DNA from 2 places in the Thermoanaerobacter kivui genome. Region 1 is predicted to be linked to the other one. Evidence: riboswitches for the same ligand, from Rfam matches in the RefSeq annotation. Region 1 holds a riboswitch; the other holds the start of a gene.
What was found. A riboswitch is a leader RNA that binds a small molecule or an ion and turns the genes downstream of it on or off. The one in region 1 is predicted to bind S-adenosylmethionine.

Region 1 (7,835 bases):
TCCTATAACCATGCTCTTTAGGACTTTTCACAATCCCTAAAAATTCATAATCTCTTATTCCCTCTTTTTCAAGAAGCTTTTTCAAAATATCTTCTTTTATCTTAAGTTGATCTTGATAGCTAACATTTTGATAAGTACAGCCGCCACAGTCCCCAAAGTGAGGGCAAAAGCTTTGCTTCTCCAAAGGAGAATTCTCTATTACTTCCACTATTTCGCCTTCTACCATATCCTTTTTTACTTTTTTAACTTTTGCCTTTATTATTTGCCCCAAAAGTGCTCCTTTTATTTTTACTTTTTTCCCCTCAAAATAGCCTATCCCAAATCCACCAAATTCCATGTCTTTTATCTCAACTGTTATAATATCATTTCTTTTCACTCTTATTCCTCCTTCGCTATTTAGATTATACCTCTTTTTTCTCAATAATTCTAATATAATTCACTAAAATGTTTTCATCAAAAAATAAAATAACCTTTACATAATTTTAATAAAGTTGTACACACTTTTGATTGTTTTTTTATTGTATCACGAACATATATACAAGAATATTATATTAGTAAATATATAGATTTGGAGGTTTAAAAAATGTACGACTATAATCCTTATGTGCAGGATTATGCTTTTCCTTCTCTAAAGCTTGCACAGGCTTATGTGCCTTTACAGAAGTATGTATCTCTTTATCCTCCGGAAGAAGCCATTAAAAAAGGCACTATCTTTCCTGAACTTGATATGCCTTATGTAGGCGAAAAAATGAGGTGATAAAATGGATGGCAATCAAATATCTATGCTTAAGAAAATCATGGAAATAGAGTTTACCTGCATAGATTTGAATCTATATTTAGACACTCATCCCGAGGACCAAAAAGCTCTTCAAGACTACAACTATTATTCTAATCAATTGTCTATGTCGAAACAGCAATATGAACAATTTTACGGACCTTTGATGGTTTTTGGTCATTCACAAAGTCAATATCCTTGGAAATGGGTAGATGACCCATGGCCTTGGGAAATAGAATATTGAGGAGGACTTTGCTATGTGGGTTTATGAAAAGAAACTACAATATCCTGCTAAAGTATGCAAACCAGATGTAAAAATGGCAAAATACCTCATTGCCCAATATGGAGGCCCTGATGGAGAATTGGCAGCCGCCTTAAGATATCAAACCCAGCGATTCGTTATGCCTACAGGAAAAGCAAAAGCAGTTTTGACAGACATTGCTACAGAAGAATTAGCACACCTTGAAATAATAGCAACTCTTGTTTTCAAACTTTTAAAAGGAGTACCAGTAGAAATATTAAAGAGAGAAGGATTGGGAGAATATTACACGGAGCACGACAGAGGATTGTTCTACGCAGATACAACTGGAATGCTGTGGACCGCCGCCTATATCCAGGCAAAAGGAGATGCAATCGCTGATTTACACGAAGATATGGCAGCCGAAGAAAAAGCAAGAGCAACTTATGAACATTTAATAAATCTAACGGATGACCCTTGCGTAAAAGATACTTTAAGGTTTTTGAGAGAAAGAGAGATTGTACACTTTCAAAGATTTGGAGAAACTTTAGTACAGGTAAGAGAATATATGGAAAGTAAAAAATTCTTTTAAAAAAGTAGATGTATGTCTATTGGCATACATCTACCCATTTTCCTTCTACTATTTTATCAAGGTCTTCGACTTTTATGATGGCAGCAGCGTTTACGTCGCCAGCAGCAGGATATACTACCTCATAATTTTTTAAAGACACATCATAATATACTTCAACCGGATTTTTCAGCCCATAAGGACAAACGCCACCAACAGGATGCCCTGTAACTTCTAACACTTCTTCCGGGGATGCCATTTTTGCTTTTGTCTTAAAAGTCTCTTTAAATTTTCTATTGTGTATTTTTTTATCTCCTGCTGTTATAATCATAATATATTTATCTTTTAATCTAAATAGCATAGACTTTGCTATTTCCCCAGGAGTTACACCGAGAGACTCTGCTGCTTTTTCCACAGTACTTGTATCTTCAAAAATTTTTATTTTAATATCATATCCCTTCTCTTTAAAAAACTCTTTCACCGCTTCTACTGACACCTCTACACCACCTTTAAATACCACAAGTTTTACATAATTTTAAGAAAAACTTATCAGCAATTTTAACTGCATCTTGAGCCGTTTTTCCGTAATAATCTGCACCAATCTTATAAGCATATTCCTCAGTCAAAACAGCCCCGCCTACCATTATTTTTACCTCAGTATTTGCTTTAAGCAGTTTGATAATTTTCTCCATATTAAACAAAGTTGTCGTCATCAAAGCACTTAGACCTACTAACGGTGCCCCTGTTCGCTTTACTTCCTCTAATATTACTTCTCCTTTTACATCCTTTCCTAAGTCAATTACATCATATCCGTAATTTTCCAAAAGAACTTTTACTATATTTTTTCCTATGTCGTGGACATCACCTTCAACAGTTGCAAGGATTATTTTGCCTTTAGATACTGAACCTTTTGGAAGCTTTTCTTTTATTATCTTAAAAGCGTTTTGCACCACTTCTGCAGAGCTCAAAAGTTGTGGCAAGAAATATATGCCTTTTTCATATCTATCTCCCACTTCTTTTAAAGCAGGAATTATTATGTTATCAACTATAGAAAGAGGCTGAACTTCCTCCTCTAAAATATTTTTTACTATATCTTCTACTCCTGACTTTTTGCCTTCTAAAATCTGGATATAGAGTTTTGATTTTAAATCTTCTTCTTGAATTTTTTGTTGTTCTTTCTCTTTGATCTCCTCTTTTTGCTTTTTCCCATATATATTCAGATAATTCACACTGCCTTTATCTTTATTTAGTAAAACCATTGAAGCCCTCAAAGTGTCCATCATGGCTTCATCGCAGGGATTTATAATAGCAGTAGTAAGCCCATAAGATGCTGCCATTGCTAAAAAAGTAGAGTTTATCAACCTTCTTTCAGGTAAACCAAAGGAAACATTGCTAAGTCCCACAACAGTATTTACTCCTAACTCTTCTTTAGCCAATTTTATCGCTTCTAAAGTCTCAATTGCAGCTTCCTGCTCAGAAGAAACCGTCAGCACAATACAATCTATCAATATGTCCTCTTTAGGTATGCCATACTCTTCCGCTTTTTTTATAATTTTTTTCGCATTTTCAATTCTTTCATGCCTATCTTTGGGAAGCCCTTTATCTCCTACAGTAAGTCCTACAACACAAGCTCCGTATTTTTTGACAATAGGAAGCACTTCTTTTAAACTTTCCTCTTTTGCACTTACAGAGTTGATTATGGGTCTACCTCTTAAAATTCTTATAGCTTTTTCTACAGCTTTAATATTAGTGCTATCTATTTGAAGAGGAAGGTTTACTACATTTTGTATTTCAGAAACTACCTTGGGAAGTAATTGCTCCTCATCTATTCCTGGTACCCCCACATTTACATCTAATATTTCCGCTCCGCATTTTTGCTGTTTTATAGCTTCCTCTACTGCTAAACTTACATCTCCAGCCAAAAAAGCTTCACTCAACTTCTTCTTCCCAGTTGGATTAATACGCTCCCCTATAACCCTTAAAGGATAATCGTCACCTATGAAAACTGTTTTTGTATTAGAAGCTACAGCTGTAAATTTGGTTACTTTGACTTTTGGCTTTAAATCTTTTACAGCCTCTTTAACAAGTTTTATATATTGTGGAGTAGTACCGCAGCAACCCCCAACTATAGAGGCACCTTTTTCAACAAGTAAAGGAAAGAAACTAGCAAATTCTTCTGGTTTTAAGTCGTAAACTGTTTTGCCGTCGCGAATGACAGGCATACCTGCATTAGGTTGTGCAATAATAGGTATGCGAGAAACTTGAGACATTTTTTCCACTACACTTACCATTTTATCGGGGCCTGTCGAGCAGTTAACGCCAATGGCATCTAATCCTAACCCTTGTAAACTAACTACTACAGTTATAGGGTCTGACCCCATGAGAGTCCTTGCATCTTCTTGAAAAGTCATTGTACATATAACTTTCATGTTTGAATTCTCTTTAGCAGCAAGAATGGCAGCTTTTGCCTCCAGCATATCTGACATTGTTTCAATTAAAACAATATCTGCTCCCGCTCTTTCTGCAGCTATAACTACTTCTTTAAAAACATCATAAGCTTCGTCAAAAGTCATGTCTCCATAAGGGGTCAAAAGTTCTCCAATAGGTCCTATAGAAAGTGCCACAGGTTTATCTTTGGAAGCTTCTTTGGCAATTTTGACAGCCTGAGTGACAATATTGAAAACCTCATTTTCCAGTCCATATTTTGCTAATTTTATCCTGTTAGCGCCAAAGGTATTTGTCTCAATCACATCCGCTCCTGCTTCTATATAGGACCTGTGGATATCAAATACTACTTCTGGATGGGTTATATTCATATATTCGGGACACTCTCCAGTTTTTAAACCCCTCTCTTGAAGTTGTGTCCCCATTGCTCCATCAAAAACAATCACTCTATTTGAAAGTTCTTTAAAAATGTCTAACATTTTTAACCTCCATTTAATTCATCTGTACTTTATTTTCTTTAAAATCACAGGCCAAATCATCAACTCTTGAAATTATTTCTAACACAGCATTTGTACACTCCTTTTGGCGTAGAAATTTCTGCTGTCACAACAAACTTCCTTTTCTTAAGTTTAGTACACAAATTTCCATTTTTCAACATCTACATCGCCTCCATTTTTAAAAATAAAAAAGTCTCTTCGCCAAAAGAAGAGACACCAAAACTCTCTCATCTTTCAGCGAAACGCTGCTGGAATTGGCACCAAGACGCATATAAAATGCCGGTTGCCGGGTTTCATCGGGCCAGTCCCTCCACCACTCTCGATAAGAGATTTTAAAGTATTAAATTGTTAAATTATTTAAGCTTTATGATACTATGTTTTTGTTTCTCTGTCAAGAAAAATTTTTAGCAACTGTCTTACCTAATTTGGTACACTATAATTATAGAAATTTTATTTTGAAAGGATTGTGTAAAATGATTTTTTCATTAGTTTCTTTTTTGTTTTTGTGCAACCACTTGCATAATGATTTTTTTAATATTATAATATACTTAACACTTGGAAAATGAGGAGGTTCATCATGAGTAATGAAAAATTGCCAAGAGTAGCCTATTTCTGCATGGAATACGGCTTACAATCAGATTTCAAACTATACGCAGGTGGTCTTGGCATTTTAGCAGGAGACCATCTAAAAGCCGCAAAAGAATTAGGTATGCCTTTAGTAGGAATAGGCATACTGTGGAAACAAGGTTATACAGAACAACATATCGGTGAAGACGGATACCCTTATGATGCCTATCGCAATTACACACGTAAGTACGACTTTTTAAAGGACACAGGAGTAAAGGTAAAAGTAAAAATAAGAAATAGAGATGTGTATTGCAAAGTATGGTTGGTAGACAACTTTGACAATGCTCCTCTGTATTTGCTTGACACAGATATACCAGAAAATGGGGACAGATGGATAACAGGTCAACTTTATGGATGGTTTGGTGAAGAAAGAGTTGCACAGGAAATAGTATTAGGCATTGGCGGAGTAAGAGCTTTAAGAGCTTTGGGAATTGATGTAGATGTTTATCATTTTAACGAAGGGCATGCAGTATTAGCAGCCATTGAGCTTATAAGAGAGAAAATGGAAAATCAAAATATGAGTTTTGAAGAGGCGTGGAAAGCTACAAGAGAAGAAGTAGTATTTACAACCCATACCCCTGTTAAAGAAGGAAACGAATCTCACGATTTAGAACTTCTCATGTACATGGGTGCAAACAATGGTCTTTCAATTGAGCAAATGGCTCAAATCGGTGGTGTTCCTTTTAATATGACAGTCGCAGGTTTGAGACTTTCTCGCATTGCAAACGGTGTCTCAAAACTTCACGGTCAAACTGCAAACAGAATGTGGCAGCATGTTGACAACAAAGCTCCTATAATTTCAATAACAAACGGAATTGATAGAAACACTTGGGTAGATAAAAGAATAATAGAAGCCTACAACAAAGGTGAAGGACTCCTACAAACTCACAATATTTTAAAACAAGAATTAATTGATTTTATATATCAAAGGACAGGAGTCAAATTAGACGCTGATAAACTTTTGATAGGTTTTTCAAGGAGAGCTGCTCCTTACAAAAGAAGCGACCTTATATTTACCAATGACGAAGTTATAGGTGATTATCTAAGGTCTAAAAAAATTCAAATGGTGTTCTCTGGAAAAGGTCATCCATTAGATGACGTAGGTAAAAAAATTGTCGCAAAATTAATAGAGATGACAAAGAAATATCCTGAAAGCGTAGTATTCCTAGAAGATTACGACATGACAATAGGAAAAATGCTTACTCGAGGCGCTGATGTGTGGTTAAACAATCCAAGAAGACCATTAGAGGCCAGTGGTACCTCCGGCATGAAAGCCGCCATGAACGGAGTGCTAAATTTAAGTATTTTAGATGGATGGTGGCCAGAAGCTTGTATAGACGGAGTAAATGGCTGGCAATTTGGGGATGGTTTTGAGTCTGACAACATAGAAGAATTAGACAAACACGACCTTGAAGCACTCTATGACGTCCTTTTAAATAAAGTAGTTCCAACCTACTACAACGATAAAGCGAAATGGGAAAACATGATGAGAGAAAGCATAAGAACAACTTATGATGCTTTTTCAGCAAATAGAATGTTAAAAGAATACTACGATTTAATGTACACAAAAAAATAAGTCAACCCCTATTTAAAAAGGCCGCGCAATTGCCCGGCCTTTAATTTATTTTCCCAATCTTTTTTCTAACAATTCTTTTTCTTTTTCATATCCTGGTTTTCCTAAAAGTGCAAACATATTTTTCTTGTAAGCCTCTACCCCTGGTTGGTCAAAAGGATTGACACCATTTATATATCCACTTATGGCACAAGCCATCTCAAAGAAATACACCAAATTTCCAAAATAGTAAGGAGATATTTCAGGGATATTTACTACAAGGTTAGGAACATTCCCATCTGTATGAGCCAATAATGTACCTTCAAAAGCCTTTTTATTGACAAAATCTATAGTTTTTCCTGCTAAAAAGTTAAGCCCATCTATATTGTCCTTGTCTTCATTTATAACTATATCTTTAACAGGTTTTTCAACATTTAAAACTGTTTCAAAAATATTTCTGCTTCCCTCTTGTATAAACTGCCCCATTGAATGCAAATCTGTCGTAAAATCTACTGAAGCAGGATAAATTCCCTTATTGTCTTTACCTTCACTTTCTCCAAAAAGCTGTTTCCACCATTCAGAGAAATAGTGAAGCTTTGGCTCATAATTTACAAGTATTTCTATAGCTTTGCCTTTTCTGTACAAAATATTTCTCAAAATTGCATACTGCATGCTTATATTTTCATTAAGGTTGTCTTTGGTATAGACTGTTGAAGCATCGTAAGCACCCTGCATCATATCGTCTATGCTAATGCCTGCTACTGCTATTGGTAGAAGGCCTACAGCTGTCAAAACTGAGTATCTTCCTCCAACATCGTCAGGAATCACAAAAGTTTCATAACCTTCTTCGTCGGCCAGTTTTTTAAGAGCTCCTTTTGCTCTATCTGTTGTTACATATATTCTTGATTTGGCTCCTTCTTTTCCGTATTTTTTCTCAAGGAAATCTCTAAAAACCCTAAAAGCTATCGCAGGCTCTGTGGTAGTGCCAGATTTAGATATTACATTTATAGAAACATCTTTGCTTTCTATAAGTTCAAGTAAATCACTTAAATACGTAGAACTTATGCTGTTTCCAGCAAAATAAATCTCCGGCGTATTCCTCTTACCTTTTGGCAATAAATTATAGAATGAAT
Region 2 (7,835 bases), 1.1 Mb from region 1:
TTTGTTTGCAATATCAGCCGCTTTTAAAGATATTTGCAACTTCAAAAGGGTGTTGTATTTTGTATCGCCAAATACCATAAACTTAAAAGAATTAGAAGTATTTTTCACAGGCACTTCTTTATTTGATGGGTCTATCTGTGTAAATTCTGTAACTTTAGGAAGTACTGACGTGTCAAATTCTGAACCTTGCCCTACTTTAACGGGTAAAATGGCTTTTTCTCCCAGTATATTTACGACAAGTGCACCATTCACATCGAAATTAGAGGATATAAATACTCCCTTGCTATCTATATTGCCAATGTTGTTATAAACATCCCAAGTGATATCTTGCGGTTCTATTAAAGCTCTGTAACCTTTTATGTTCTTTGCTGTGACTGTTATGGGTACTGCTTTGTTTTTATCAACGACTATATTAGCAGGGTTAAACCGTATATCCACAGGCTTGTCAAGAGAATTTATCTTGATAGTCCCAATGACATTGCCTACTCTTGCAGTTATAATGCCTTCTCCCACGCTTGTTGGCATAAAAGTGTTACCACTGAATACTCCAGTAATCCCATTTACTGAAAATAAAACTTCTTCGGGATTAATTGTGACAGGATTGTAATTTTCATCGTATCCTTTAACTGTAATTGTTCTGTGAAGTCCTTTAAACACGTTAGTATCTGATACTTCTAATTTTAAAGCGTATAGATTTCCCTTAGGAGCTGTGTTAAATATTCCTATTCCATTTGCTACTTTTCTTTCATAGCCTTCAGGAGCATAATTTGCAAGTTTAGCGTCAGTATCCCCCAATGGCCTTATAGCCATTTGTGTTGACCCGCCACCGTCTAAGTTTAAAGCATCATATGCACCTAAAGATATCATTAAATTTGCCATTTCTTTTTGTGTCATTCCACGGCTTGAAGTGCCGTCAACAGTTGCGATGATCAAATATTTTTTGTCTTTAGTATATCCAATTGCTGTTCGTGCTGTGTAGCCTTTTATTTCATGAGTGAAAGGCGCAATTTTTCCGTCTTTTACAAGGATTGTGCCGCCACTTACAGCCATTTTGAGATTTTGAAAGGGAGGATTTGTATTTATGTCTTTTTGTATTATATCTCCTGGCTTTAAAGTGAGTAAATTTTCACCTACATAACCTGCACCAGCCAACACATATCCGCCTTGTGGTATTTCGACAGAAGGCTGTCCTTGACGCACTTCTAATACCCTGTCGTTACCATCTACAACCACTTCTACTAACTGAGGTATATTTTTGTTTGCCCCCGGAGATGTTGTAAACCAGTCTCTTGTAAACATTACTAAATACTCAAAAGTGCTACTTATTTTATTTATTGCGGCAAGAGGAAGTTTTGTGCCGTTTGGAAGAGTAACGGACATGCTTTTTGACCAATATTCTATAGAGGGAACCCCATTTGCGTCAATGAAAAAAGTAGCCAATTTACCCACATTTGAAGGGTCTGTTATTAACCTTCCATCTTTTACTGTTGCTCCTATTACGAATCCTGTTTTTGTATCGAAGAAATCGCCATTCACAGCAGCTACGGCACCATAAGCATTTGCCATATCCCGCACCGTCATTCTATCTTTTATGCCAGTGGGATTGAAAATCACCGATACATCAGTGTATTTATCAGTCAAATCCACTTTTAACACATTTATGTTTATCCATCCTTCAGTCGTAAAATAGGTTATATTTTTATGTACAACTCCCTTACTTAAATTTTCCGTAAATTCTTTTGTCTCAAGGATTGTATATGTATCAGCCTTTACATTTTGTATTGGAAAAGCTAAGAATAGAAGAAGAATGCTGATACATAAAGATAAGATTTTTTTAATGCGCAATTATATCCCTCCTGTTGTTTTTTTTATTGTGTTTTACGTACGTTTTCTTTAGCAAGTTAATTGTAGCATTGTATTATTACAGGTATATTACAAAAAGATAAATATTTGGTTAACATTTATTATTTGCTGAGAAAATAAAATTAAAACACTAAGTTTATCCTAAGGATAAAGTTATTTTAATTAAGCTTGTTATTATGAGTGAAAGTTCAAAAAATTCTCTGCTTATACTTTAAAGCGTACAGTTTAAAATATGGCGTATTCTTAAAAAAATTAAAGATTGCAAGCGATAAATCAATAAAACGGCCATTTTTAAGCTTCTATGCCTATTGTGAAATTTTGTTTTTTCTATTATAATTTATTTCGTCACTGATAGCGGGATGTGGCGCAGTTGGTAGCGCACGTGCTTTGGGAGCATGGGGTCGGGGGTTCAAGTCCCTCCATCCCGACCAGTGTGGTCGTATAGCTCAGCTGGGAGAGCACCTGCCTTACAAGCAGGGGGTCATAGGTTCGAGTCCTATTGCGACCACCATTATTTATATAAAAATCAAAAGTGTGGAGGGATACCCAAGCGGCCAAAGGGGGCAGACTGTAAATCTGTTGGCTATCGCCTTCGATGGTTCGAATCCATCTCCCTCCACCATCGAAAAAGAAGACCGAAAGGTCTTTTTTTATTTTCTCCCTCAAGCATCTTGACATGGTAAAAAAGTGTAGTATAATATTATTTGAAAGAGAAAATTATTATCTCCTGATAAAAATATTGAATTAAGGAGGAAATATTTATGAGAGAAATGACAAAACACAATTTAAGTGAAGCTTACGCTGGAGAAAGCCAGGCTCACATGAAGTATCAAATTTTTGCTGATGTAGCTGAAAAAGAAGGAAAACCTAACATCGCAAGACTTTTCAGAGCTATTTCTTATGCTGAATTGGTACATGCTACAAATCACTATAAGATTCTTGGAGAAGTTGGAAATACTGTTGAGAATCTTGAAAAAGCAATAGCAGGTGAAACATTTGAGGTAGAAGAAATGTATCCTGCTTATAACGCTGTTGCAGAGCTTCAGGAAGAGGCTGGAGCTAAAAAGAGCATACATTATGCCATAGAAGCAGAAAAAATACACGCAAAATTGTATACTGAGGCAAAAGAAGCTGCCTTAAAAGGAGAAGACATTAAAATATCAAAAGTTTACATATGCCCTGTTTGCGGATATACATCTGTTGACGTATTGCCAGAAAAATGTCCTGTTTGCGGCGTTCCGGGAGAAAAGTTTGTGGCATTTTAAATATAATTTTTCAAATCAAAAAAGAGCATGTTTTGTCATGCTCTTTTTTGATGCAGTGTGTGTAAAACGTCAGCAACCTACACAGTTGTGACACACACCTTTAATGCAAAAATGTTTGACATAGCAAATAAATTGTGGTATAGTAAACAACAGAAAATTTAATAACATGCTCTTATCAAGAGAGGTGGAGGGAAAGAGCCCGATGAAACCCAGCAACCTGTCCTATAGGACAAGGTGCTAATTCTCTCAGAAGCATGCTTCTGAAAGATGAGGGTATGTGCCTCTTCTTTTGGAAGGGGTTTTATTTTGTTTTTAAGGAGGAATAGAAAAAAATGCGTAGACTGTTTACATCTGAATCAGTCACAGAGGGGCATCCTGATAAAATTTGTGATCAGATTTCTGACGCAATATTAGATGAAATTTTGAAAAAAGATCCCTATGCCAGAGTTGCTTGTGAGACTGCTGTAACTACCGGTTTGGTTTTAGTAATGGGTGAAATTACTACAGATTGTTATGTAGACATACCGAAAGTTGTAAGGAAAGTAGTAGAAGAAATTGGCTATACTAGAGCAAAATTCGGTTTTGACGCTGATACTTGTGCGGTTATCACTTCTATTGATGAGCAATCACCGGATATTGCCCTCGGTGTAGACAAGGCATTAGAAGCTAAAAGAGGAGAACTTTCAGATTCGGAAATTGAGGCTATTGGCGCTGGAGACCAGGGTTTAATGTTTGGTTTTGCTTGCGATGAAACAGAAGAATTAATGCCTATGCCTATAATGCTAGCTCACAAGCTTGCAAGAAGACTGGCGGAAGTTAGAAAGAACGGGACATTAAGCTATTTAAGACCAGATGGTAAAACACAAGTAACAGTAGAGTATGAAGATGACAGGCCTGTGAGGGTAGATTCTGTTGTAGTATCAGCTCAACATGCACCTGAGATTGATCACGATACTATTGAAAGAGATATTATTGAACATGTAATAAAACCTATAATTCCTGAAAATATGATAGATGATAAGACTAAAATTTTTGTAAATCCCACAGGAAGGTTTGTAATTGGTGGACCTCAAGGTGATAGCGGACTTACAGGAAGAAAAATTATTGTAGACACCTATGGCGGATATGCAAGGCACGGAGGCGGAGCTTTTTCTGGTAAAGACCCTACAAAAGTTGATAGATCCGCAAGTTATGCTGCAAGATATGTGGCAAAAAATATTGTGGCAGCAGGACTTGCTAAGAAGTGTGAAGTGCAATTAGCTTATGCGATAGGTGTTGCTACACCTCTTGAAATAGGTATTGATACTTTTGGCACAGGTAAAATATCAGATGAAAAGATTTCGGAAATTGTAAAACAAGTTTTTGATTTAAGACCTGCAGCTATAATTAGGGATTTAGATTTAAGAAGACCTATTTATAGACAAGTTGCAGCTTATGGCCACTTTGGAAGACACGACTTAGACCTCCCATGGGAGAAAACAGACAAAGTAGATATATTAAGAAAATTGGCAGGAATATAAATTTGAAAGCCCGGGTAAACCCGGGCTTCTGGCATTTTTTATATATCTTTTTTAATGCCATAGAATTTATGTTTTGTAAACGCTTCGCTACCTTAATTATACCACAAAAATTGAAAAAAAGAAATGAATTGGCTTTAATTTGCTTTAAATATAAGGTAAAATTAAATAAAGAAAAGAATTAAAACAGGAGAATCGGCTATGATTGACATAGAGGGTGTAGTTGAAGAAATAATTTTTAGAAATGAACAAAATGGTTATACGGTTTTAGAATTAAGTACCCAAGGTTTAGTAGTCACTGCTGTAGGTTATATGCCTTATGTAAACATTGGGGAAAGAATTAAAATTGAAGGAGAATGGGTAGAACATCCTGATTATGGTGAGCAAATTAGGGTTTTAAATTATGAAACCTTGGCTCCCACCACTTTAGAAGGAATAGAAAAGTTTTTATCTTCTGGCTTAATTCCTGGAATAGGTCCTATTACAGCAAGAAAAATTGTAAAAAAGTTTGGCGTAGATTCTTTAAATATAATTGAAACTGCACCAGAAAGATTAAAAGAAATAAAAGGTCTAAGCGATGAGAAGATAAAAAGAATTTGTGAAGCTTATGAAATGCAAAAGGGCATAAAAGAAGTGATGGTGTTTTTGCAGGGGTACGGTATTTCCACTGCAATGGCTATAAAGATTTATAAAGAATACGGAAACAACGCGATTGAAATTATTAAGCAAAACCCTTACAGATTGGCTGACGATATATTTGGAATAGGATTTAAAACTGCAGACAAAATAGCAGAGAGCCTAGGAGTTGACCCTCATTCTCTATATCGCATATCTTCTGGTACTCGATATGTTTTGATGCAGTATGCGGCAAATGGTCACACCTATGTGCCAAAAGAATTGTTAAAAAAAGAAGCAGCAAGTTTGTTAGAAGTAAGTGAAGAAGAAGTAGAAGATTCTTTTGTGCTTTTAGTACAAAATGAAAAAATACATATTGAAACTTTTGAAGATGATACTGTAGGAATTTACTATATACCTTACTATATAGCTGAATTACACACAGCAGAGAGATTGTTTAACATGACACTAATGGAAAATGAAGATTTAGGCATAGATGTCCAAAAAGAAATTAGAAATTTTGAAAAAGAAACAGGTATTTTGTTGGCAGAAAATCAAAAATTGGCTGTGGAAGAAGCTGTTAAAAATTCTGTTGTTGTCATAACGGGAGGTCCAGGCACAGGAAAGACTACGATAATAAATTGTATAATACGTATTTTTGAAAAAGCTGGTAAAAAAGTGGCTCTTGCAGCCCCAACAGGAAGAGCCGCAAAAAGGATAACGGAAGCTACTGGAAAAGAGGCAAAAACTATTCATAGGCTTTTAGAATATACTTATTCGGAGGAAGAAGGGAAGGGCTTTAACAAAAATGAAAAAGACCCATTAAAATACGACGTTATAATAGTTGACGAAGCTTCAATGGTAGATATATTGCTTATGAATGCTTTATTAAAAGCCCTACCTATAGGGGCAAAACTGATTTTAGTAGGGGATGCTGATCAGCTTCCATCTGTTGGAGCCGGAAATGTCCTAAGAGATATAATAGACAGTGGAATAGTAAAAGTGATACGTTTAAAAGAAATTTTTAGACAGCAAAAGCAAAGTTTGATAGTAGTAAATGCTCACAAGATAAATAATGGAGAATATCCAACCTATAACGATAAAAATAGTGATTTCTTTTTTATAAATGCTAACACCCAAGAGGATATATTAAAAACCATATTGGAGCTTGTGACAAACAGACTTCCTAAAGCTTATGGATTTCATCCTATTAATGATATTCAAGTACTTACCCCTATGAGAAAAGGGATAATTGGTGTTCACAATTTAAATTTAGAGCTGCAAAAAGCATTAAATCCCCACGACAAAACTAAAGCCGAAAAAATAATGAAGGAATTTGTCTTCAGGGTTGGGGATAAAGTGATGCAAATAAAAAATAACTACAAGATAAAATGGAAAAAAGGCGATGAAGAAGGAGAAGGAGTGTTTAACGGAGATATAGGAATAATTCAATCAATAGACGAAGAATTACAGGAATTGACTGTATATTTTGACGATGAAAAATTTGTCACTTATGACTTTTCTGATTTGGATGAACTAAATTTGTCTTATGCTATAACAGTGCACAAAAGCCAAGGCAGTGAATTTCCTGTTGTCATAATGCCAATTACTTATGGGCCTCCTATGCTACTTACAAGAAACCTTTTATACACTGCCGTTACAAGGGCAAAGAAATTGGTTATTTTGGTGGGTCAAGAGAAATATTTGAAATTTATGATTGACAACAATAGAATCTCAAAAAGATATTCAGGGCTTCTTTCAAGGCTTAAAAAAGCACTTTTGTATGTAAACTAAATATTACGATTTTACACAAAATAGAGGAAAATTTACTGTAAAATGATAATTTTTTAATTAATTTTAATTTAATAATGCCGATATAAAATATAAAAGAAAAGTGAATTGCAATAAGGGGCAATAAAGATGATTTTTTTAGACCTTTTATTTCCACCAAAAACAACCTGTATTATTTGTAAAACTGCTATAAAAACAGGATATTTATGCGACAAATGCAAAAGCACATTAAAATTTATTGAGGGTAATAGGTGTAATATTTGTGGTAAACCAATAGACTATGAAGGAACATGTCTTGATTGCTTAGAGCATGGCCATGAATTTAAACAAAATATAAGTCCTTTTGAATACGATGGTGTTCTAAAAGACTTAATAGGGCGGTTCAAATATTTCAAAGAAAGAGAATTGGCACCTTTTTTTGCAGACTATATGGCTAATGCAGTTAAAAAAATGGACTGGCCTATCGATGTCATAGTACCTGTTCCTCTTCACAAAATTAGACTTGACGAAAGAGGTTACAATCAGTCAGAACTTTTGGCAAGAGAACTTTCTTATCGGTTGAATATTTTTATGTCTAAAGCTTTAAGAAGAGTGAGAAATACAACAACACAGACTGCTTTGCACAAAGAAGAGAGGATAGAAAACGTAAAGGGTGCTTTTAAAGTGACTTACAAAGATACTATTGTTGGGAAAAATGTGCTACTGGTAGACGACGTGTTGACAACAGGCGCTACTTTGAACGAGTGTGCCAAAGTCTTAAAAGAAAATGGGGTAAAAGATGTAT

Region 2: it holds a riboswitch for S-adenosylmethionine, as region 1 does, so the genes downstream of both, metK (methionine adenosyltransferase) here and TKV_RS08150 (homocysteine S-methyltransferase family protein) in region 1, are expected to answer to the same signal.

The regions. Positions count from the first base shown of each region.
Region 1 is NZ_CP009170.1:1,598,002-1,605,836, forward strand. It holds gene rlmD (23S rRNA (uracil(1939)-C(5))-methyltransferase RlmD) at 1-376, opposite strand, end outside; gene TKV_RS12460 (spore coat associated protein CotJA) at 584-757, shown strand; gene TKV_RS08135 (spore coat protein CotJB) at 762-1,019, shown strand; gene TKV_RS08140 (manganese catalase family protein) at 1,033-1,605, shown strand; gene TKV_RS08145 (YbaK/EbsC family protein) at 1,622-2,077, opposite strand; gene TKV_RS08150 (homocysteine S-methyltransferase family protein) at 2,091-4,505, opposite strand; SAM riboswitch class I at 4,748-4,852, opposite strand; gene glgP (alpha-glucan family phosphorylase) at 5,101-6,726, shown strand; gene TKV_RS08160 (glucose-6-phosphate isomerase) at 6,772-7,835, opposite strand, start outside.
Region 2 is NZ_CP009170.1:464,009-471,843, forward strand. It holds gene TKV_RS02290 (phosphodiester glycosidase family protein) at 1-1,845, opposite strand, end outside; tRNA gene TKV_RS02295 (tRNA-Pro) at 2,219-2,294, shown strand; tRNA gene TKV_RS02300 (tRNA-Val) at 2,299-2,374, shown strand; tRNA gene TKV_RS02305 (tRNA-Tyr) at 2,400-2,485, shown strand; gene TKV_RS02310 (rubrerythrin family protein) at 2,625-3,128, shown strand; SAM riboswitch class I at 3,298-3,402, shown strand; gene metK (methionine adenosyltransferase) at 3,461-4,648, shown strand; gene recD2 (SF1B family DNA helicase RecD2) at 4,847-7,054, shown strand; gene TKV_RS02330 (ComF family protein) at 7,181-7,835, shown strand, end outside.